DNA from 3 places in the Streptomyces sp. NPDC051214 genome. Region 3 is predicted to be linked to each of the others. Evidence: riboswitches for the same ligand, from Rfam matches in the RefSeq annotation. Region 3 holds a riboswitch; each other region holds the start of a gene.

Region 1 (6,976 bases), on a different contig from region 3:
GTCACACTTCGAGCGCCGCATCCGCAGCTTCCAGCCCCGGCGGAGCCGCGTCACCACAAGCCAAGCGGACGCGCTCCAGCGGCTGTGGCCCAAGTGGGGCCTGGACATCGACGGACAGCGCGTCCTCGACCTCGCCACGATGTTCGAGGGCAAGAGCGCCGTCGTCCTGGAGATCGGCTTCGGCATGGGCGAGGCCACCGCCCAGATGGCCGCCGACGACCCGCACACCGGCATCCTCGCCGTCGACGTACACACCCCGGGCCAGGGAAACCTCCTCGGCCTCGCCGAGCGGAACAACCTGGACAACGTCCGCGTCGCGAACGGCGACGCCGTCATCCTGCTCCGCGAGATGCTCCCGCCCGCCTCCCTCGACGGCCTGCGCGTCTACTTCCCCGACCCCTGGCCCAAGGCCCGCCACCACAAGCGCCGCATCATCCAGCCCGACTTCCTCGACCTCGCCGCGCCCCGCCTCAAGCCCGGCGCCGTGCTGCACTGCGCGACCGACTGGGAGCCGTACGCCGAGCAGATGCTGGAAGTGCTCACCGCGCACCCCGCGTTCGAGAACACCGAGGCCGACGGCGGATACGCGCCCCGCCCCGCCTTCCGTCCCCTCACCCGCTTCGAGGGCCAGGGCCTGGACAAGGGCCACGTCGTCCACGACCTCCTGTTCCGCAGAACAGGCACCCCCTGCGACTGAGGCGGACTGAGATACGGGCCACGCGCACCGAGACACCGTCGCGGCCCACCCCCGTCCCTCGTTAGGGTCAACGAGTGGCCACCCGTTCAGCGCACCCTCACCCCCCGATGCCCCCCGCAGGGCCCGCCGGGCTGCGGCACGCGCGCTGGTGGCAGCGGCGGGCGATACGCGCGGCCGCCCTGGTCACGCTGCTCGCCCTGTCGGGCCTGGTGATCCTGGCCCTGGTCAGGGAGCAGACCGGCACCCAGGGCTTCCTGGTCGGGCTCGGTCTCGCGACGCTGCCCGTGCCGCTCCTGGTGACCGCCTTCCGCTGGCTGCAGCGCGTCCAGCCGGGCCCCTGGCGGAACCTGATCTTCGCCTTCGCCTGGGGCGCCTGCGCCGCCGCCCTCATAGCCATCGTCGCGAACAGCTTCGCGACCCGCTGGATAGCCACCGCCACCGCCGACCCCACCAGCGCGGACACCCTCGGCGCGACGGTCATAGCCCCGATCGTCGAGGAGAGCGCGAAAGCCGTGGCCGTGCTGCTCGTCTTCCTCTTCCGCAGACGCGAGTTCACCGGCATCGTCGACGGCGTCGTGATCGCCGGCGTGACCGCCACCGGCTTCGCGTTCACCGAGAACATCCTCTATCTCGGCAGCGCCTTCGGCACCGACCAGCTCAACGGCGAGACCGGCATCGCGTCCGTGACGGCGGCGACCTTCTTCGTGCGCGTCGTGATGTCGCCCTTCGCGCACCCGCTGTTCACCGTGCTCACCGGAATCGGCTTCGGCGTCGCCGCGCTCGGCGCCGACCGGCAGAACTGGCGGCGCGTCCTGCTCCCGATCGCCGGGCTGCTCCTCGCGATGGGCCTGCACGCCCTGTGGAACGGCTCGGCCAGCTTCGGCGACTACGGCTTCTTCGCCGTGTACGCGACGTTCATGCTGCCCGCGTTCGGCCTGCTCACCTGGCTGGCGATCTGGACCAGGCAGCGCGCCCTGCGCGTCGTGCGCGCGGAACTGCCCGCGTACGCGATCGCGGGCTGGCTCACCGCTCCCGAGCCGTACGCGCTCGGCACGATGCGCGCCCGCACCCTCGCCCGCGACTACGCCTCGTACACCCAGGGCAAGGCCGCGGCCCGCGCGGTCGCCCAGTACGAGGCGTACGCGACGTCTCTCGCGCTCCTGCGCCACCGAGGACGCCGGGGCAAGGCGGGCGCCGACTTCGTCGCACGGGAGCGGGAGTTGCTGCACGCGCTGTGGGAGCGCCGCGAGGCAGCGCGCCCCGCCCTCGCCTACGCGGCCCGCGCGACGGCACCCGTGCTCGTACCGATGCCGCCGCCGTACGGGTACGGACACCGCCGGCCCTACCCACAGCCGTACGCCCAGCCCTACGCGACCCAGCAGCCCTACGCGCAGCCGCCGCACCCCTACGGACACCCGTACGCCCAGCCTGCGATGCCCTACCCGGCGTACAACCCCTACCGGGGTTAGGCCGAAGCCGCCGTCAGCGTCGACACCTCGGCGTCCGTCAGTTCGAGCTCGCCCACCGCGAGCAGCGCGGGCAGCTGCTCGACCGTACGGGCCGACGCGATCGGCGCCGCCACCGTCGGCTGGGCCGCCAGCCACGCGAGGGCGACCGTCGCGAGCTCGGCGCCACGGGACTCGGCGACCTCGTCGAGCGCGGCGAGCACCCGCCGGCCACGCTCGGTCTCCAGGTGCTTGCCCGCGCCCTCGGCCCGCGCGCTGTCGACCCGCGTACCCGGGCGGTACTTGCCGGTCAGGAAGCCGGAGGCGAGCGCGTAGTACGGGACGGCGGCCAGGCCCGAGCGCGAGGCGACCTGCTCCAGCTGGCCCTCGTACGTGTCGCGCGAGAGGAGGTTGTAGTGCGGCTGAAGGACCGAGTAGCGGGCGAGGCCCTCGCGGTCGGAGAAGTCCAGGAACTCCTGGAGCCGCTCGGGGGTCACGTTGGACGCGGCGATGGCGCGCACCTTGCCGGACGTCACGAGGTCGTCGAGCGCGGCGATGACCTCCTCGACCGGGACGGTCGGGTCGTCGTAGTGCGTGTAGTAGAGGTCGATGTAATCGGTGCGCAGGCGGCGCAGCGACTCCTCGGCACCGGCCTTGATGGTGTGCGCGGACAGGCCCTTGAAGTCGGGGTGGGCGCCGACCTTGGTGGCGAGCACGACGTCGGAGCGGTTGCCGCGCGCGGCGAACCAGTTGCCGAGGACGGTCTCGGACTCGCCGCCCTTGTTGCCCGGCACCCAGGCCGAGTAGACGTCGGCGGTGTCGATGAAGTTGCCGCCGGCGGCGGTGTAGGCGTCCAGCACGTCGAAGGACTGCGCCTCGTCGGCCGTCCAGCCGAAGACGTTGCCGCCCAGGGCGAGCGGGAAGACCTCGAGGTCGGACGAGCCAAGCTTGCGGAGAGAAGTCATGAGGAGATCAACGCCCTCGTGGACCGCGGCATTCCGCGCAAGGGGACGTGCGTTCCATCGGGTGGGGCCGCGCACGCCGAACCGGCAGCCCTGACGTCGGGGGGTTGTCGCCAGGACCGCCGGGGTTCCGGGGTTGCTCATATGGACTGGTGCCTCAGATGGACCGGCGCCTCAGATCGACTGGCCCTTGCCGCGCAGCCACGCCGCCGGGTCGACCCCGGTGGAGTCGCCGCCCGGGTGGACCTCCATGTGGAGGTGCGCGCCGGTGACGTTGCCGGTGGCTCCGACGCGGCCGATGGTCTCGCCGGTGGTGACCTTCTGGCCTGCGCTGACGTTCATCGAGGACTGGTGGCAGAACCACACCTCGGTGCCGTCGTCGAGTTCGAGGACCGTGCGGTAGCCGTACGCCCCCGCCCAGCCGGCCTCCTTGATGGTGCCGGAGTGGACGGCCTTGATGGGCGTGCCCGTGGGAGCCGCGAAGTCCAGGCCGGTGTGGTAGCCGGAGGACCACATGGAGCCGGGCTGACCGAAGGTGCCGGTGAGGGTGTACGAGGCGACGGGCAGGGTGTAGCTCTTCGCGAGCTTGGCCAGGCGCTCGGCCTCGGCCTTCTTCTTGGCCTCGGCCTCGGCCTTCTTCTTCGCGGCGGCCTTCTCGGCGGCGATCTTCTTCTCGGCCGCGGACTGCTTGGCGGCGGCCTGTTCGGCGGCCTGCTTGACGGCGGCTTCCTCGGCGGCCTTCTGGACCGCGTCGTCCGCCTGGTCCTGCTGGTTCTCTGCCTGCTCCATGATGCGGGCCCGCAGTGCCTCGCCCGCGTCCGTGGTGCCCTGCTCGGTGTCGGCGGCGCTGAGGCCGGCGGCGCTGAGGGGCGCGGCGGCGGTCACCACGCCGTTGTCCGCGGAACCCGCGTCGGCCGAGTCGTCGGCTATCAAGGACCCCACGCCCGGAAGCGACTTGGCCTCCGGCAGCGAGTCCGTGACGGCCGAGAGGTCCGGCATCGCGATGGAGACCGGGGGCTTGCCGTCCTGCGCGGTGGCGATGCCGCCCGCGCCGACGGCGGCGATGACGCCTACGCCGAGAACCGTGGAGCTGCGGGCGAGCCCGCCACCACCCCGCTTGTGCACGCGGTGCCTGCCGCGGACGGGACGGATGGACTCCTCGGTGGGGTTCCATTCCTCCCAGGAATTGTCGTCGTACCCACCGAAATCGTCGTCATTCGGTACGTAAACGCCTTGGGGGGCAGGGCGGTTGGACGCCACTGGGGCGCACTCCTTTCCTTCCTTCTCGCCTACCGGGTTAGCTGACGGGTTCGGAGCAGGAAGGTCTCCTACGAACATCTGGCACGGATGCACAGATGCCCGATTCACCCCAATTAGTGGTTCCCCGGCTCCCTTTCGGGATTAGGCGCGTGCGCGCGGAGCCGACTCGAGTGACGGCTGGGACGACCGCGCTGCGTTATCGAACGTTAATAGACAGCAGGCCGGTATTCCAAGCTGTTCCGACTGATCGTTAACGCTCATGGCCCGTACTTATCGGGACACCGGGGGCCGGAACGGGGCGAGTTGACCCCACTTCTTCACACACCGGAGCTTCACATCTCCTTGACAGTACGTCAGTTGTTATGCGGAGGGGTGTCCTTCCGTCACGGCCGGTGACAGGGGCCGCCGCACCGCGAGCAACGCCATGTCGTCGGTCCCCCCGCCGCCGGTGTGCCGCCGCACTTCCTCGACGAGCGTCGTCAAGAGCGCGTCCGGACCACCCGGCCCCGGGAAGATCCGGCCGCCGAGCCGCGCCGCCGGGTCGTAGAACTCGCCCCGGGCGTCGCGCGCCTCGCAGAGCCCGTCGGTGTAGAGCAGCAGCATCGCCCCCGGCGGGAACTCCGTCTCGTCCGCACGGTCCGGCCAGGCCCCCAGCTCGCCCATCCCGAGCGGCAGCGCGGGCTCGGTGGCGGACAGGACGCACAACCGGCCGTCGCCGCGCAGGAGCAGCGGGCCCGGATGCCCGCGGTTGATGAGACGCACCAGACCGTCGCCGTGCGGGATCTCCGCGAGGACGGCGGTCGTGAACCCCTCGAAGGCGTCGAGCCCGTCGCGTCGTGTGCCCTCCCGCGCGAGGGCACGCTCCAGGCGCTGCGCCACGGCCTCCAGCGTGGCCTCCTGCTCGGCGGCCTCCCGGAACGCCCCGATCACCACGGCGACGGCCGCCACCGCGCCCATGCCCTTGCCCCGCACGTCACCGACGATGACGCGGACGCCGTGCGGGGTGTCCTGCACGGCGTACAGATCGCCGCCGATGAACGCGTCGGCCTCCGCCGCCTCGTACCGCGCCGCGATGTCGAGACCGCCGATACGGGGGTCCGGCTGCGGCAGTACGGCGCGCTGGGCGGCCTCGGAGATGGAGCGGGCGGACGCGAGCTGTTTGTCGCTGCGGCGTACGACGCGGTTGATGACGACGGCGAGGACGGCGACGGTCACCACCGTGATCAGTTCGGTGACGGCCTCGACGTCGGTCGTGGTGTTGGTCTTGAAGTGCAGGGCGAGCACGGCGGAGCAGGAGGCGGCGCCGATGAGGAGGGTGCTGAGCAGCGAGTAGAAGGGCGCGGCGATGAGCGGGGCCGCGGTGAACAGGGGCACGGCGGTGAACCTGGGCGGGGTCGAGACGTCGTACACGATCCCGGCGACGATGAGCAGCAGGGGAAGAGCCCGCACGAGCGCCCGCTCGTGCCGGACGTCGGGACGCTTGCCGCCCCCGCCGATTTCTCCTCGCTGCCCCACTCACTCAGGGTTCCCGGAGGGGCGGCGTGGGGCGACCGGTGTGGGCCGACCGGGTGAGCGACTTCCGTCGGGGCTCACGTCGGCGGAAAACACCGAAGGCCCGGATCCATTTCTGGATCCGGGCCTTCGGTCTTTAGTAGCGGGGACAGGATTTGAACCTGCGACCTCTGGGTTATGAGCCCAGCGAGCTACCGAGCTGCTCCACCCCGCGCCGTTGAATGCAACTCTACGCCATCAGGGGGAGTGAAAGCGAACCGGTTACGAACCACCTGGAAACGGAGCCTTTCAAGGGAGCCTTCTGAAGGGTCGGTCGCCCCCGCTCACACGTTCTCGGCGTGTGTCAGCGTCTCCCAGGCCACGAACAGGTCGTCCGTCCCCTCGGGCCGCTGCTCCTGGGTGAGCCTCTCCGTCTCCGGCAGGGCGAGCCGCAGCCGTTCCCGCAGGTGGTTGAGGCCGACCTCGGTGTCGGGCCCCATGTCGCGCCGCACCGTGCCGCCGCACAGCCAGTCCGGCGCCTTGGCGCCCAGCTGGTACCGGGAGTGGAATTCCAGCGCGGCCCGCAGCCGCTCCTTGACCTCGCCGTACAGGTCGACGCCCTGGTGCCAGGCGGTCTCGGCGATGTGCGCGGTGGCCGCGAGGGAGTAGCTGGCGTGCTTGAAGTTCCGGCAGGTCTCCTGGGAAAGGCCGTCGGCGAATGTCTTCTGCCCGAACCAGTACTTCTGGAGCTTCTCCGCGGTATTGATGCCGCTGCCCGCGGGTGACACGGGCAGCGGGCCGTCCGACTCCAGATAGAAATAGGCGGGCACGCGGGTCCTGAAGTGCGTCACCGCCTTCTCGAAGGACTCGTGGTCGTCGAGGAAGACGGCCATGCTGATGGTCGCGTCGGCCATCAGAAGATCCCAGTTGCCGTTGAAGTCGGCTGCGCCGTCCCGCACTTGGGGCAGGTAGGCGTTGCGCAGCATGCGCTCGAAGCGGAGGAGTTCGCCGTCGGTCCAGCCGTCGTAGGTGTACCGCACGGCTTCGGCCGCGCGTGCCCACGAGGAGGCGGCCCAGGCCGTCTGGAGCCCGGCGTTGGCCTCGGTATGCCGCGTGATCAC
Region 2 (6,976 bases), on a different contig from region 3:
GGGACCGCGCGGGACGCTACCTGTGGGCCAACCACGCCTACGCGCACCTCTACGGCACCACCCCGGGAGAGCTCACCGGCAGGTGCATCGAAGACTTCGACGCGCCTGCCGAGGCCGCCCAGTTTCGCGCCCTGGACCAGGAGATCCTCACCCGGGGCACCCCGGTACGCCACACCCTGGGCTATCGCCGGCCGGACGGCAGCGTCGGCCGGGCAGCCGGCCACCGCTTCCCCGTACGGGAGGACACGCAGACCTGCATAGCCGGAATCTATGTGGACATCACCGACCACCTCCGCGCCCTGGTCCAGCGCCAGGAGGCGGAGGAGAACCTGCAGGCGCTGCGCGACCACAGCGGCCTGCCCTGCGCGCTGCTCTCGGCCAACGGGCGGGTGATCGAAGCGAGTTCGGCGGCCGCCGATCTGTTCCACCTCGCCCTGCCCGACCTGGTGGGCCGCCGCGCGCACACGCTGCTCGCCCCCGCCCCCGCCTCCGACCTCGATGGGCTGCACCGCAGGTGGAACGGTCTGATAGCCCGCCGCACCAGACGGGTGGAGACGTCCGCCGTGCTCGTCGATGCCCGGGGGCGGCAACGCCGTGCGCAGCTGCACCTGACGACGGTCGGCCACTCCGCTGCCCGCGCCCGGCACGTCTGGGCCGTCGTCACGCATCAGAGCCTGGCCCACGAGGCCCATCCCTCGCTCACCGCCGCGCAGATCCGCATCCTCTCCCTCCTGGCGGAGGGCAGCAGCAACAGTGACATCGCCGCCTCGCTGCGACTGTCCCGGCAGACGGTCGACTACCACCTGAGCCGCCTGCGACAACTCCTGGACGCCACCACCCGCCCCGCCCTGGTCGCGCGGGCGTACGTCCTGGGCATCCTCGCCCCACGCGCCTGGCCCCCGCGTTCGGCGACGGCGGCCCATCCGCTCAGCTCTGTCTGACGGACTCCGCTTGTCAGTGGCGACTGCCAGCATGGAAGGACGGGCGAAAAGTCCGCCGACAAAGGGGGGCGCTCATGCCAATGGTCAGGCTCTTCTCACAGCACGGCGGTCGGCAGTGACGCGGCAGGCGCCTGCGCGGCGGCGTCGACGACGTCCCACCAAAAGGCAGCAGCGGCAACAAGCGCGACTCGTGGCGCTTCTTGCCGGTGCTGCCGTGGCGCTCATACTGGTCGCCTCATTGGTCAACTGGCTGCTCGCGCATTTGTGGTTGCTGATCGCGCTCACCGTCGCAGCCGTGGTGGCGAGTCTTGGCCTCTTGCACCAGCGACGCCAACGGGCCTTGTGGGCGGACGTACGGCGACAGCAACTGCGTTATGCGATAGCGCAATTGGACGCCTTACATCACCGCGATTTCGAATACGCGGTACGCGACTTGATGCGCCGCGACGGCTGCACGGACGCCCGGCAGACGGGCGGTACGGGTGACAACGGGGCGGACGTGCTCGCCACCGATCCGATGGGCCGCAAGTGGGTCGTCCAGTGCAAGCACCGCAGGAACGGAGCGCAGGGTTCGCCGGTCGGCACACCCGACCTGCAGCGCGTCAACGGAACAGCCCGGCAGCTGCACGGCGCGGACATCGTCTTGGTGGTGACCAACGGACGCTTCTCCCAGCGGTGCGCTCCTTTGGCCCGGCAGCTGCACATGCACCTGGTCGACCGCACCCTGCTCGCCAACTGGGCGGCAGGAGCACGGCCGTTGTGGGAATTGCTGCCCAATATCCCGCCCCCGCCCCGCTTTATACCCACGAACTGAGAGCCCATATCAGGCTCACCTTGAGGCGTCACCACCGGGTCCCACCAGAAACGATGCCCGTTTTGACATGAAAAATAGGGATCGCATTATGTCCGCTTTTGCGAATAAGGCCACGTCTGCACCCACTTGGCATCGCGCCGCAGTGGAATGAGTCACACCCGCAGATCGAGGCCCCAAGATCCGCCCAGCGCATTTTCGTTTCCCGCAAACAAAGTTGAGGCCATTTGATCAATGGGGGGCACGGGCCGCGGACTCCGAGAATGGCCCTCGCGCATTCCCCGAGTGAATTCCCGCCTTGTTCTGTCCGGGCTTTCTCGCCTAACGTCACCGTCAATCCGGATGGAACGCCGAATCCTGCCGCTGTCCGGAAACCCTTCCCGTACTCACTCACTTACGCACGGCAGGAGCGGGGGACCCAGGTAAGCCGCCGATCCGGATTCCGGAACGGCTCGGGGTGAAGTCGCATTCGTGCGACCGGACATCTCCCGTCCGAACCCGACAGCTCACCTCGTAGGCGACGGAGAGGAATTCGTCATGCCTGCAAAGGGTAAGCACCGCCGCCCCAAGTCCAGCTCGCTCAGCCGGGGCATCGCCGCGGCAGGCACGGGCGGCGCCGTGCTCGTCCTCCCGGTGATCGGCGCGACCGCCGCCAGCGCGGCGCAGCCCGCGGCGGCCGCCAAGCCCGCCGCCGCCCCCAAGACCTACGTCGTCGCAGCGGGCGACTCGCTGGCGAAGATCGCCCGCGAGCACTCGGTCAGCGGCGGCTGGAAGAAGCTGTACGAGGACAACCGCAGCGTTCTGGGCGGGGACCCGAAGCTGATCCACCCCGGCCTCAAGATCACCATCGGAGAGAAGGCCGCCTCCAGGGCCTCCGACGAGCGGGCGGACCGTTCCCAGCGCACGAACGCCGCCAAGCCCGCCGTCGCCCCGGCGAAGAAGACGTACGCCAACAACCTCGACGGCTGGATCAAGGAGTCGCTCGACGTCATGGCCCAGCACGGCATCCCCGGCACGTACGAGGGCATCCACCGCAACGTGATGCGCGAGTCCTCCGGCAACCCGCTGGCCATCAACAACTGGGACGTCAACGCCGCCGCGGGCACCCCGTCCAAGGGGCTCCTGCAGGTCATCGCCCCGACCTTCGACGCCTACCACGTGGCCGGCACCTCGCTGGACAGCTATGACCCGGTCGCCAACATCACCGCCGCCTGCAACTACGCGGCCGACCGGTACGGCTCGATCGACAACGTGAACGGCCCCTACTAGGGGATCCCGGTCTCGATCGCCCTGAGCCCCGGCACGCCGCGCGTGCCGGGGCTCAGGGCTGTCGGGACCTCCCGCAAGGGACCCCCGAATTGGCATGCACCCGTCTATTCACGGACGGGTGCATGCCAATAAGGTGAGCGACCTTCGCGTTCTGGGGGGTCTCATGAACGGTCTCCGTGGTCGCCGTGATCTTCGTGGTCACCGTGCGGTCATCATCTGCCTTGTGATCGCCTGTGCCGCGGTGGTGTCGCCCGTCGCCGTCGTCTCGCCGGCCGCGGCTGTGCCGACCGCCCAAGCCGACACCCCGAACGTGACGCCGAGCTGGTCGGCGCTGCCCGTGCCCGCGGCCACACGGCCCGTGACCGTGTCCGATCTTGCCGCCCGTGGGCCGGGCGATGTCTGGGCGACGGGGTACGAGCACACCACCGACTGGGTGCGGCCGATGCTGTACCGGTGGGACGGCGCGGCCTGGAGCCGGGACAGCAGCTTCCCCGGCGCCGAGGCGTCGGGCTGGCTCGGCAAGGTGCAGTTCGTCGGCAAGGAAACGTGGATCTTGCACAACCGCGACGGAGCGGGCGAGATCCTGCGCCGCTCGGCCGGAGGATCGGGCGGCTCGGGAGGGTGGAGCACACTCCCGCTGCCGCAGACCTTGTGGACCTACCAGGACTTCGCCGCCGTGCCCGGTGCCGCCTGGGTGGTCGGTGAGGACGAGACCGGGCTGAAGGTCCTGCACCACGACGGCTCCGGCTGGACCACACAGTCCACCCCCGACGGCGTGCTGTACGTCATGGGGATCACCGCGCGCTCGGCCACCGACGCCTGGGCCTGGGCGGACACCACGAACGGGAGCACCGTCCTGCGCTGGGACGGCACGGCCTGGCGCGACGCGAAGGTGCCGCTGCCGCCGAACAGCAACATCCACACGATGCTGCTCGAACCGGCCGGCCGCGTCACGATCGGCGGCAGCCAGTACGTCGACGGCGCGCCACGCACCTACCTCATGACCTGGAACGGCCACACCTGGCGCACCACCTACCCGCCCCTGGGCGACACCTACACCGAGGCCATGGTGCGCGGCCCGGACGGCGCGTTGTGGCTGCCGGTGCGCAGCGACCGCGCGTTCCAGTCGAAGTACGCACGGATCGACGGCTCCCGCACCACCTTCTCCTACGGCCCTGAGCGCACGAACGCGATCGACGTGAAACCGCGTGCACTGACGAGGGCCGGGTCCTCGCTGCTGTCCTTCGGGACCGTCGAGATCTACGGCTCGAAACCAAACCTGATGAGCGAGCGGCTGGGAGGCTGACCATGGTGCGCCGACTTCTCGTCGCGGTTCTCGCCGTCGCGATGACCGTCATCACCGTCATGAGCTCGGCCGCGGCGGAGCCCGGTGCCTGGCGACACGTGCCGGTCCCGGCACAGGTACGCCCGCAGGCCGGGCTGAACGAGGCCGTGGCGTTCGGTCCTGACCGGGCGTGGGCCGTGGGCTCCGACGCCGTCGGCCGCGAGGCACCGGGCTTCCCGCTGATGCTGCGTTGGGACGGAACCGCGTGGCAGCGCCAGAGTCTGCCCAAGGTCAGCTGGCAGGGAGACCTGCTGTCCATCGCCGCGACCTCCGCGACCGCGATCTGGGCGGTCGGCCGCGACTCGGCGGGCGGCGCCCGCCTGCTGCGCTACGACGGCAGCACCTGGCGCGAGAGCCGGCCGCCCCGTGGTGTCCTGCTGACCAAGGTCGTCAGCGGCGGCGGTGAGACCTGGCTGATCGGATCGCGGGACGGCGCGCAGGTCTTGCTGCGGCGGGACGGGAGCGGCTGGCAGGACATGCCGGTGCCGCCGGGAGCCGTCTATGGCATGCACGTGGTGGCGGACGACGACATCTGGGCCGCGGGCGCCACCAACTCGGGTGCGGCGGTCTCGCATTGGAACGGGCAGGAGTGGCAGCAGACGATCGTGGACGGGTTCCCGAGGTCGGCCGTGGGCAGTGTGTTCGCGGTCTCTCCGACCGAGGTGTGGGCGGGTGGCACGGCCGGGTTCGTCGGTGGTCCGGTGGGCAAGCCGATCCCGCCCCTGCTGATGCGCTGGGACGGGAACGCGTGGAGCCGGGTGACCGTGCCCACCGATTTCGGTTCGATCAGTTCGTTCGCTCCCGCCGCGAACGGCAAGCTGGGCTGGGTCTCGGTGGCCAACTCGCAGAAGTACGGTCCGCCCGGCAGCTACCCGCCCCTGGTGTCCGGGCCGGATTTCCTGTCCTGGGACGGCCAGTCCTTCACCGGGCACAGCGAACCGGCGGTGGCCGGGGAGGGTGACTCCCGGACGCTGCAGCTCGCACCGGTGCCGGGGACGTCGACGGTGTGGTCCGTCGGCCGTGCCGCCGGACCCGAGAACACCTTCGCGCCGCGCACGCAACGTTTCGACTGAGCAGCCTTTACGGAAAAGTGGATCACCAGGGTGATCCACTCCTCCAGAAGAAGTCCTAGCATCGGCCCATGCCTCACAACCCGTCACGCGTCGAACTGCGCCCGCTTACCCTCGCCGACCAGGATGAGTTCTGCACGCTCGTGCGGGCCAGCGCCGAGCTCCATTCACCGTGGATGCAACTTCCCACGACCGCGGCGGAGTTCCAGGACTGGATGCACCGCTTCAGTGACGGCACCACCCAAGGCTTTCTGATCCGTGTTCAGGAGACCGGCGAGGTGGCCGGGATGGTGAACATCAACTCGATCATCCGGGGCCGCTACCAGGGCGCATCGCTCGGCTACGCGGCCTTCGCCCCGTCCGCGGGGCGGGGTTACATGACCGAGGGTCTCACCGTCGCCCTGCGGCACGCCTTCGACGACCTGCGCCTGCACCGCCTCGAGGCCAACATTCAACCGGGCAACCGGGCGTCCTTGGCCGTGGTCCAGCGTCTGGGCTTTCGTTACGAGGGCCTCTCCCCCGCTTATCTCTATATCGACGGGGCCTGGCGCGACCACGAACGGTGGTCCATCACCGCGCCGTCACCCTGGAAGCCCGACCCTTCCCTTCCCCGGGTCTGACCTGCCGATGCCCTACACCCGCACGTACTGCACGTACTGACAGGACCGCCCCTCGCCGCCAGGCTGACGACGGAAACCGCACCGCTCCATGAGCCGGTCGGCGTCGGCGGCACCGAATACGCGGTAACCCGAGCGCTGATGCGCCACCACGGTGGTCTCGCGCATCACGTAGTAGTCCTTGATGAAACGGCCTCCTCCTTCGGCCCGGGACTCTTGGGCGTAGACGAGCCCTCCGGGCAACGTCCGCCGCAAGGCGTGATGCGCGTCCTGAACCGCCAGAATCAGAAGTCCCCCCGGACGGAGCACAGTTGCGAGATTCTCTAGTCCCTTGATGTTGTCGCTCTTCTCCACCAGGTGGCTGCCCAGGTTGATTTCGTCGCCGTCACGAAGGCAGTACCAGATGCCGCCGACGGAGTAGGCGACGTCGAATTGCGATTCGGGAACGGCGCGGAGAATGTCCATCTCCACGAGCGTCACTCGGTCCCCGAGTCTGTTCCGAGCCTGGGTGAGCATGCTTTCGGTGTGGTCAATTCCGGTGAGCCGCATGCCGACGGACCCCGTCGCGAGCAACTGATCACACACCAGCCCTGTTCCTACGCCGAGTTCCAGGACGTCCCTCCGGTCGCCGATGAGCCCCCGCAATTCCCTCGCGTAGGCCTCGTAGTCGTAATACCCCGAAGTCATGATGAGGTCGTAGTGCGGCGCGAGAGCGTCATAGGAGTTGGTCACGCGCGGCACCGTAGCAAGGGGGCAGAGCCTGGCAGGGGTATGACCGGCCATCAGTTGTGTGATGTCGAGTCCGACACGCCTCGAGCTTCCGGGCGAAATAATGGAATTGGCTGATAATGCGAGGGTGCTCAAAACCACGCTGCCCCGACTGATTCTCCCTTTGCTCATCTGCACGGTTTCTCTCAGCGGAT
Region 3 (6,976 bases):
ACGGCCGTTGGCTCGGCGGTGTCGCGCGCGGCCTCGCCGGTCATCTCGGCCTGCCCGTCGTCTGGGTGCGGCTGATCTTCGTCGGCCTGTTCATGGCGGACGGGCTCGGCGGCCTGCTGTACGCGGCGTTCTGGTTCTTCGTGCCGCTGGGCGTCGGCGGGGTCGACGCGATGCGCCCGCCCTCGGCCGTCACATCCGAGACGGCACCCGACGGGCGCCGCAGACTCGTGGCTCGCAAGCCGGACAGGGGCCAGCTCGTCGCGCTGCTCGCGATGGTCATCGTCGCCATGGTCTTCGTCGGGAACGTGGACCTGGGCAACTCGACCAAGGCCTATCTCTGGCCGACCCTGCTCGTCGCCGCCGGTGTCGCCCTGGTCTGGCGGCAGGCCGACAACGCCCGCCGGGCCCGCTGGATGGCCGTCGGCCGGCGCAGGCGCACCCTGACCATCGCCCGCGCGGGGGCCGGAGTGCTGCTGGTCGGCGCCGGTGTCTCCGGCATCGTCGTGCTGCAGGGCTCCACCTCGCACCTCAGCTCCGTGCTGCAGGCCGCGCTCGCCGTCCTTGTCGGCGTCGCCCTGCTCGCCGGCCCCTATCTCGTGCGCATGATGCAGGACCTCTCCGAGGAGCGGCTGATGCGCATCCGCGCTCAGGAGCGGGCGGAGGTGGCCGCCCATGTGCACGACTCGGTCCTGCACACCCTGACCCTGATCCAGCGCAACGCCGAGAATGCCTCGGAGGTGCGCCGCCTGGCCCGTGCCCAGGAGCGTGACCTGCGGCAATGGCTCTACAAACCCGAGGGCACAGGCAAGGACGAGGCGGACGAGCCCGACACCCTCGCCGAAGCGGTCCGCCGCGACGCCGCGGAGGTGGAGGACAAGCACGGCGTCCCCATCGAGGTCGTCATAGTCGGCGACTGCCCGCTGGACGACCGCCTCACGGCGCAGACCCAGGCCGCGCGGGAAGCAATGGTGAACGCCGCCAAGTACGGTGGCGAGGGCGGTGCGGTGCAGGTCTTCGCCGAAGTCGAGGGGGAGACGGTGTTCGTGTCCGTCCGGGACCGTGGCCCCGGGTTCGACCTTGATTCCGTTCCGGACGACCGCATGGGCGTACGAGAATCGATCATCGGCCGTATGCAGCGCAACGGCGGCACGGCGCGGCTGCGCGCGGTGCCGGGGGGCGGCACGGAAGTCGAGCTGGAGATGGAGAGGACGGCGACGACATGAGCGACGCGAGCGAGCCCGTGGGGCCCAGGGGCGGATCAGAGGGCGCGGCCGAGTCGGCTCAGCCCGCCGATGCGACGGCCGACGCGGCCGAAGCGACCGGTGCCGCCGCGGGCGGTGCCCCGGAGGGCCGCCGGGCGCGCGTCGTCCTCGTCGACGACCACCGGATGTTCCGCACGGGCGTCCAGGCGGAGATCGGCAGGACCGCGATCACCGGCGTCGAGGTGGTCGGAGAGGCCGCGGACGTCGACCAGGCGGTCACGGTGATCACGACCGCGCGCCCCGAGGTCGTGCTCCTGGACGTGCACCTTCCGGGCGGCGGCGGCGTCGAAGTGCTGCGCCGCTGCGCGCCGTTGATGTCCGACGCCGAGAGCCCCGTGCGGTTCCTCGCGCTCTCCGTCTCGGACGCCGCGGAGGATGTCATCGGAGTCATCCGCGGCGGCGCCCGCGGTTATGTCACCAAGACGATCACCGGCACCGACCTGGTCGACTCCATCTTCCGGGTGCAGGACGGCGACGCGGTGTTCTCGCCGCGCCTTGCCGGGTTCGTCCTCGACGCCTTCGCGTCGACCGACGCGCCCCCGGTCGACGAGGACCTGGACCGCCTGACGCAGCGCGAGCGGGAGGTGCTGCGGCTCATCGCGCGGGGGTACGCGTACAAGGAGATCGCCAAGCAGCTGTTCATCTCCGTCAAGACGGTCGAATCACATGTGTCGGCGGTGCTGAGGAAGCTCCAGCTGTCCAACCGTCACGAGCTGACCAGATGGGCGACGGCACGGCGGCTGGTCTGACCCTCGGACGGGCCCCAGGCTTCGGCCCGCCCCCGGCTCAGCGGTGCGCGCCGCTCGCCACCGGGGCGGGGCCCAACTTCCGTAGCGCCCAGCGGTAGTGGCCCACGGCTTTGGTGATGCCGATGAGGCCCGTCAGCCACGCGATGAGGCCCGCCCCCATGCCGAGCGCGACGTCGCTGTACGAGTCCCTGCCGGGCTCGGCGTAGGCGGCGGCCGCGAAGGACGCCCACAGGCCGAGCGCGCACACGGCGAGGGACGAGAGGAGCCAGCAGAGGCTGAGGGCGGGAGAGCGCAGAGCGGAGTCCGACGCCGGATCGCTGTCCAGAGCCAGCCAGCTGTCGGTGAGTTCACGGAGCTTGCGGTCGTTGCGGACGCCGATGACGACGCCCACGACCGAGGGAGCGATGGCCCCGAGGCCCAGGACCGCGCAGATCGGACCCATCACGAAGGCCATCGGATCGTGGTCCTCGATCATCTCGAGCGGCACCGCCAAGAGCGCCCAGCCGATGACGCAGCCGAGCGCCAACAGCCAGAGCAGCAGCAGGCGGTGCACGCCCAGGCTTCGTCGGCGCAGGTCCTCCAGGGCCATGCCGCGGTCGTACAGCAGTGCGTTCCGGTCTGGCCAGGTGCGCAGATGGGCGGGTGGCGGAGGCGGCGGCAGCGTACGGCGGGTCATGGCCCTGACAGTACCGGCGGACCCGCGCGGCCTCGGGGGAGGCTCTGCAGCCCCCTATGCCCCTCACGCCACGCGCGTCGCCCCCGCGAACGGCATCTGGCTGATCGGTGCGAGGCGGACCGGCGCGCTCGGATTCGGGGCGTGGATCATCTGGCCGTTGCCCACATAGAGGCCCACGTGGCTGATGCCCTGGTAGAAGAAGACCAGGTCGCCCGGCTGGAGTTGGGAGCGCGGGACACGCTCGCCCGCGGCGATCTGCGCGTACGTCGTGCGCGGCAGGCCGACGCCCGCCGACCGGTAGGCGGCCTGCGTGAGCCCCGAGCAGTCGAAGGCGTCGGGGCCGGTGGCTCCCCACACATAGGGGCTGCCGAGGGCCTTGTAGGCGTACGAGACGGCCGCCGAGGCGCGGGCGTTGGGTGCCTTGCCCGGGGCTCCCCCGAGGCCGTCACGGCCCGCGTCACGCGACGCCCTGTCCTCGCCCGCGAGCTCCGCGCGCTGGTCGGCGGTGAGCTGGGACAGGAGCCGCTTGGCCGCGCCGAGCTTTCCGTTGACCGTCTTCTTGTGCTTTTTCAGCTCCGCCTGGCGGGACTTGAGGTGCGCGAGGGTGCCGTCGGCCTCGGTGCGCAGCTGGTCGATCTCGCGAAGCTGCTTCCGCACGCCGGTGACGGCCGCCGCCTGGCGGTTGTCCGCGCGGTCGGCGATGGCGGCGCGCTCGAGGTACTGGTCGGGGTCGGAGGAGAGCGCGAGCTGGACGGCGGGGTCGATGCCACCGCTGCGGTACTGCGCGGCGGCGATCGAACCGAGCCCTTCGCGCGCCGAGTTGAGCTTCTCCGTCTTGCGGGCGGCCTCGTCACGCAGCTCGCGCAAAGACTTCTCGGCGCCCTCGGCCTTCTCCTTGGCGCCGTTGTACTTCTCGGTGGCGATCTCGGCCTCGCGGTAGAGGGCGTCGACCTTGGACTTCACCTCGGCCGGGCTGAGCCGTGGGTCCGCGTGTCCCGTGCCGTCGAAGGCGGTGGCCGTGGCGGCTCCCGCGAGGGCGATGGTGGCGGCGGTACGGGCCGTATGGCCACTGAGCGAGCGCTGTTTCGGCTTGCGGTGCGCTGCCACGAAGGGGGGGCTCCTTAAGGTTCCGGCGACGGCCCGCACAGGGGGAGCGGGCCGCCGCCGGATTCTCGGCGGGGGTGGCCGACTGCCGCCCCGGGTCCGGGCGGCGGTGGGGAGCCAGTCACCTGACGAAGGACGCTAAACCTGACTGTCACGGGTTGGTGACGGATTGTGCGCAACTGACGGAAGTGTGGCCTTCGGTGACCTCAAGTGACCGCGCGATCTGCCGGACCGGGCCCCTTCGGAGACACGCGTGATCGATGCGGCCCTAGGGGCCCACCTGGCTACGGAGCGGTGATATGGCCCCGGTTAGGCTCCGGAACCATGGACGTTCTCACCCATCTCTTCGTCGGCCTGCACATCATCGGCATCGCCTCCCTCCTGGGCGGCTTCCTCACCCAGATGAAGCAGATGGGTCAGGGCACGGCCCGCTTCAGCCCCGCGATGCTGCACGGCGCGCTCACGATGCTCGTCACGGGCGTGATCCTGGTGGGCCTCAACCAGGCGGACGACAACCCCGTCAACAACGTCAAGATCGGCATCAAGATGGCCGTCCTGATCGTGATCCTCGCGCTGGTCTACGTGAAACGGGACGACGAGAAGGTGGACAAGGGGATGTTCGGCGCCGTCGGCCTGCTGACCGTCGCGAACATCTTCATCGCGGTGCTGTGGACCTGAGTCCGCGCATCCGACCGACCCACCACGCGCGCGTGGCCCGCATCCCCCCGGGAATGCGGGCCACGCGCGCGTAGTGGGTTCCTGGGCGAGTGCTCAGGCGGGCCGCACCACACTGTGGATCGGCATGTAGTAGATCGACTCGACGCGGACGTTCGCACCCGGCTTCGGGGCGTGGATCATCTTGCCGTCGCCGATGTAGATCCCGACGTGGCTGATGTCGTCGTAGAAGAACACCAGGTCACCGGGCTTGGCGTCGGCCGTTTTCACGGTCGTGCCGACCTTCACCTGGTCCCACGTCGTACGCGGCAGGGAGATCCCCGCGGCCTTCCACGCGTCCTGGGTGAGCCCGGAGCAGTCGTAGGAGTCGGGACCGGTCGCGCCCCACACATACGGCTTGCCGATCTGGGCCTCGGCGAAGTTGATCACCTTCGCGGCCTTCGTCGCGTAGCCACTGTCCGTGCCGCCGGAGCCGGAGCCGGCACCCGTGCCGGTGTCGGAACCCGAGCCGGCGCCCGTGCCCGTTCCCGCGTCCGGGGTTTCCTTCTCGCGCTCCTTGGCCGCGGCCTCTTCCGCCGCCTTGCGCTTGGCCTCCTGCTTGCGCGCCAGCTCGGCGGCCTTGCGCTTGGCCTCTTCTTCCTTCTTCTTCTCGATCGCCGCGAGCCGTGCCTTCTCCTCGGCCGTCAGCTCCGAGAGCAGCGTGCGCGCCTCGCCCAGCTTCTTCTGGACGGTCTGCTTGCTCGTCCGCAGGTCGTCCCGTGAGTCGCTGAGTGTCTCCAGGCTCTTGGCGGCCTTCGTGCGCTGCTTCGTGGCCGAGGCCTGCTGCGTCTGGTAGTCGTCGACCGCCTTCTTCTGGCGTGCGGTCAGCCGGTCCGACAGGTGGTTCTGGTCGAAGTACCCCTGCGGGTCGTCGGCGAGCATCATCGTGGCGGTCTCGGAGACGCCGCCGGTGCGGTACTGGGCCGCGGCGAACGTGCCCAGCTGCCGGCGGGCCTCGTTCAGCTTGTCGGCGCGCTCGGCCACGTCGTCGAGAAGGGTGTCGACCTTCTTGCGCTGCTTGTCGGTGCGCTCCTTGACCGAGTTGTACTTCTGGGTGGCCACGCCCGCCTGCTGGTAGAGGTCGTCGACCTTCTTCTGTACTTCTTCGAGGCTGGGCTTCTGGGGCGCTGACGGTGCCGCCTGCGCGCTCTGTGACAGGAGGGCCACGGAGGTGAGGGCTGCCGTCGTGATGCCGAGGGCCGGAGCGGTGCGTAGGCCGGTGATGCGGGCCCGCGGCTTGCGGTGCGACGCCAAGGGAGGCGACTCCTTCCGTAGACCGCCTACCGGGTTAGCTGTCGGGTTCGGGCGGGTGGTTCCGGAAGGTTGCCCTACGGTCCCGTACTGCGTACGGGACCGATTCACCCCAAGTTCATCGTGGGTCCCCGGCTCCGAGGAGATCGAACTCGGCGGAGGCCACCCGTTCCCGGCGGGGTTCGCCGGTGGGAGTACGAGCAGCCCGCGGAGCACGGTAGCCAACTCGTGTGGTCCGTGTGAAGGTTGATGTTCGATATGCCCGATACGTTTTCGTTACTTTGCGAAGCCCTTGACGCGGACACGCGGCGCCGTCGCGGAACGTGACGATTCGCGGGCAGGCCGTGTGCCGGCCGTATGCGGGGGGACCTGGCCGGAACCCGGGGCGGGTTGTCAGTGGGGCCGCCTAGACTCGGGAGGCGATGAGCAGCCTCTTTGATGACAGCTTCCTGGCGGACCTCCAGCCCTCGCGGGCTTCCGAGGAGGAGCCCCCGCCGCCGCCCGAGGACAGTGCCCCGGAATCCGTTCCGGACGATCTGTTCGACGGGAAGTTCGACGCGCCCACGCCCCGGGACGCGCACTACCGCGGCGGCGCCCCGCGCCCCGTGATCGACCCGGCGGCCCTGCTCGACGGGCTGAACGAGAACCAGCGCGCGGCCGTCGTGCACGCGGACTCCCCGCTGCTCATCGTCGCGGGCGCGGGCTCCGGCAAGACCCGGGTCCTGACGCACCGCATCGCGTATCTCCTGGCCGAGCGGCACGTGCACCCGGGGCAGATCCTGGCGATCACGTTCACGAACAAGGCCGCGGGCGAGATGAAGGAGCGCGTCGAGCAGCTCGTCGGGCCGCGGGCGAACGCGATGTGGGTGTCGACGTTCCACAGCGCGTGCGTGCGCATCCTGCGCCGTGAGTCGAAGAAGCTCGGCTTCACCTCCTCCTTCTCGATCTACGACGCCGCCGACTCCAAGCGGCTGATGGCGCTGGTCTGCCGCGACCTGGACATCGACCCGAAGAAGTTCCCGCCGAAGTCCTTCAGCGCCAAGATCTCGAATTTGAAGAACGAGCTGATCGACGAGGAGACCTTCGCTGGTCAGGCCGCCGACGGCTTCGAGAAGACGCTCGCCCAGGCGTACGCGATGTACCAGTCGCGGCTGCGCGAGGCGAACGCCCTCGACTTCGACGACCTGATCATGACGACGGTCCACATGTTCCGTGCGTTC

Evidence for each region. Region 3 has a riboswitch for cyclic di-AMP ahead of AB0M70_RS26445 (NlpC/P60 family protein). Riboswitches for the same ligand answer to the same signal wherever they lie in the genome.
Region 1: it holds a riboswitch for cyclic di-AMP, as region 3 does, so the genes downstream of both, AB0M70_RS38605 (M23 family metallopeptidase) here and AB0M70_RS26445 (NlpC/P60 family protein) in region 3, are expected to answer to the same signal.
Region 2: it holds a riboswitch for cyclic di-AMP, as region 3 does, so the genes downstream of both, AB0M70_RS41965 (LysM peptidoglycan-binding domain-containing protein) here and AB0M70_RS26445 (NlpC/P60 family protein) in region 3, are expected to answer to the same signal.

The regions. Positions count from the first base shown of each region.
Region 1 covers NZ_JBFBAT010000021.1:88,345-95,320, reverse strand. The annotation lists gene trmB (tRNA (guanosine(46)-N7)-methyltransferase TrmB) at 1-697, shown strand, start outside; gene AB0M70_RS38615 (PrsW family glutamic-type intramembrane protease) at 805-2,166, shown strand; gene AB0M70_RS38610 (aldo/keto reductase) at 2,163-3,107, opposite strand; gene AB0M70_RS38605 (M23 family metallopeptidase) at 3,279-4,364, opposite strand; cyclic di-AMP (ydaO/yuaA leader) riboswitch at 4,376-4,522, opposite strand; gene AB0M70_RS38600 (PP2C family protein-serine/threonine phosphatase) at 4,725-5,861, opposite strand; tRNA gene AB0M70_RS38595 (tRNA-Met) at 6,017-6,090, opposite strand; gene AB0M70_RS38590 (alginate lyase family protein) at 6,200-6,976, opposite strand, start outside.
Region 2 covers NZ_JBFBAT010000029.1:16,927-23,902, reverse strand. The annotation lists gene AB0M70_RS41975 (PAS domain S-box protein) at 1-941, shown strand, start outside; gene AB0M70_RS41970 (restriction endonuclease) at 1,156-1,755, shown strand; cyclic di-AMP (ydaO/yuaA leader) riboswitch at 2,134-2,285, shown strand; gene AB0M70_RS41965 (LysM peptidoglycan-binding domain-containing protein) at 2,290-3,021, shown strand; gene AB0M70_RS41960 (hypothetical protein) at 3,185-4,327, shown strand; gene AB0M70_RS41955 (hypothetical protein) at 4,330-5,439, shown strand; gene AB0M70_RS41950 (GNAT family N-acetyltransferase) at 5,508-6,056, shown strand; gene AB0M70_RS41945 (class I SAM-dependent methyltransferase) at 6,069-6,785, opposite strand.
Region 3 covers NZ_JBFBAT010000010.1:149,226-156,201, reverse strand. The annotation lists gene AB0M70_RS26470 (PspC domain-containing protein) at 1-1,223, shown strand, start outside; gene AB0M70_RS26465 (response regulator transcription factor) at 1,220-2,011, shown strand; gene AB0M70_RS26460 (hypothetical protein) at 2,049-2,687, opposite strand; gene AB0M70_RS26455 (NlpC/P60 family protein) at 2,751-3,794, opposite strand; gene AB0M70_RS26450 (hypothetical protein) at 4,116-4,469, shown strand; gene AB0M70_RS26445 (NlpC/P60 family protein) at 4,563-5,759, opposite strand; cyclic di-AMP (ydaO/yuaA leader) riboswitch at 5,767-5,924, opposite strand; gene pcrA (DNA helicase PcrA) at 6,179-6,976, shown strand, end outside.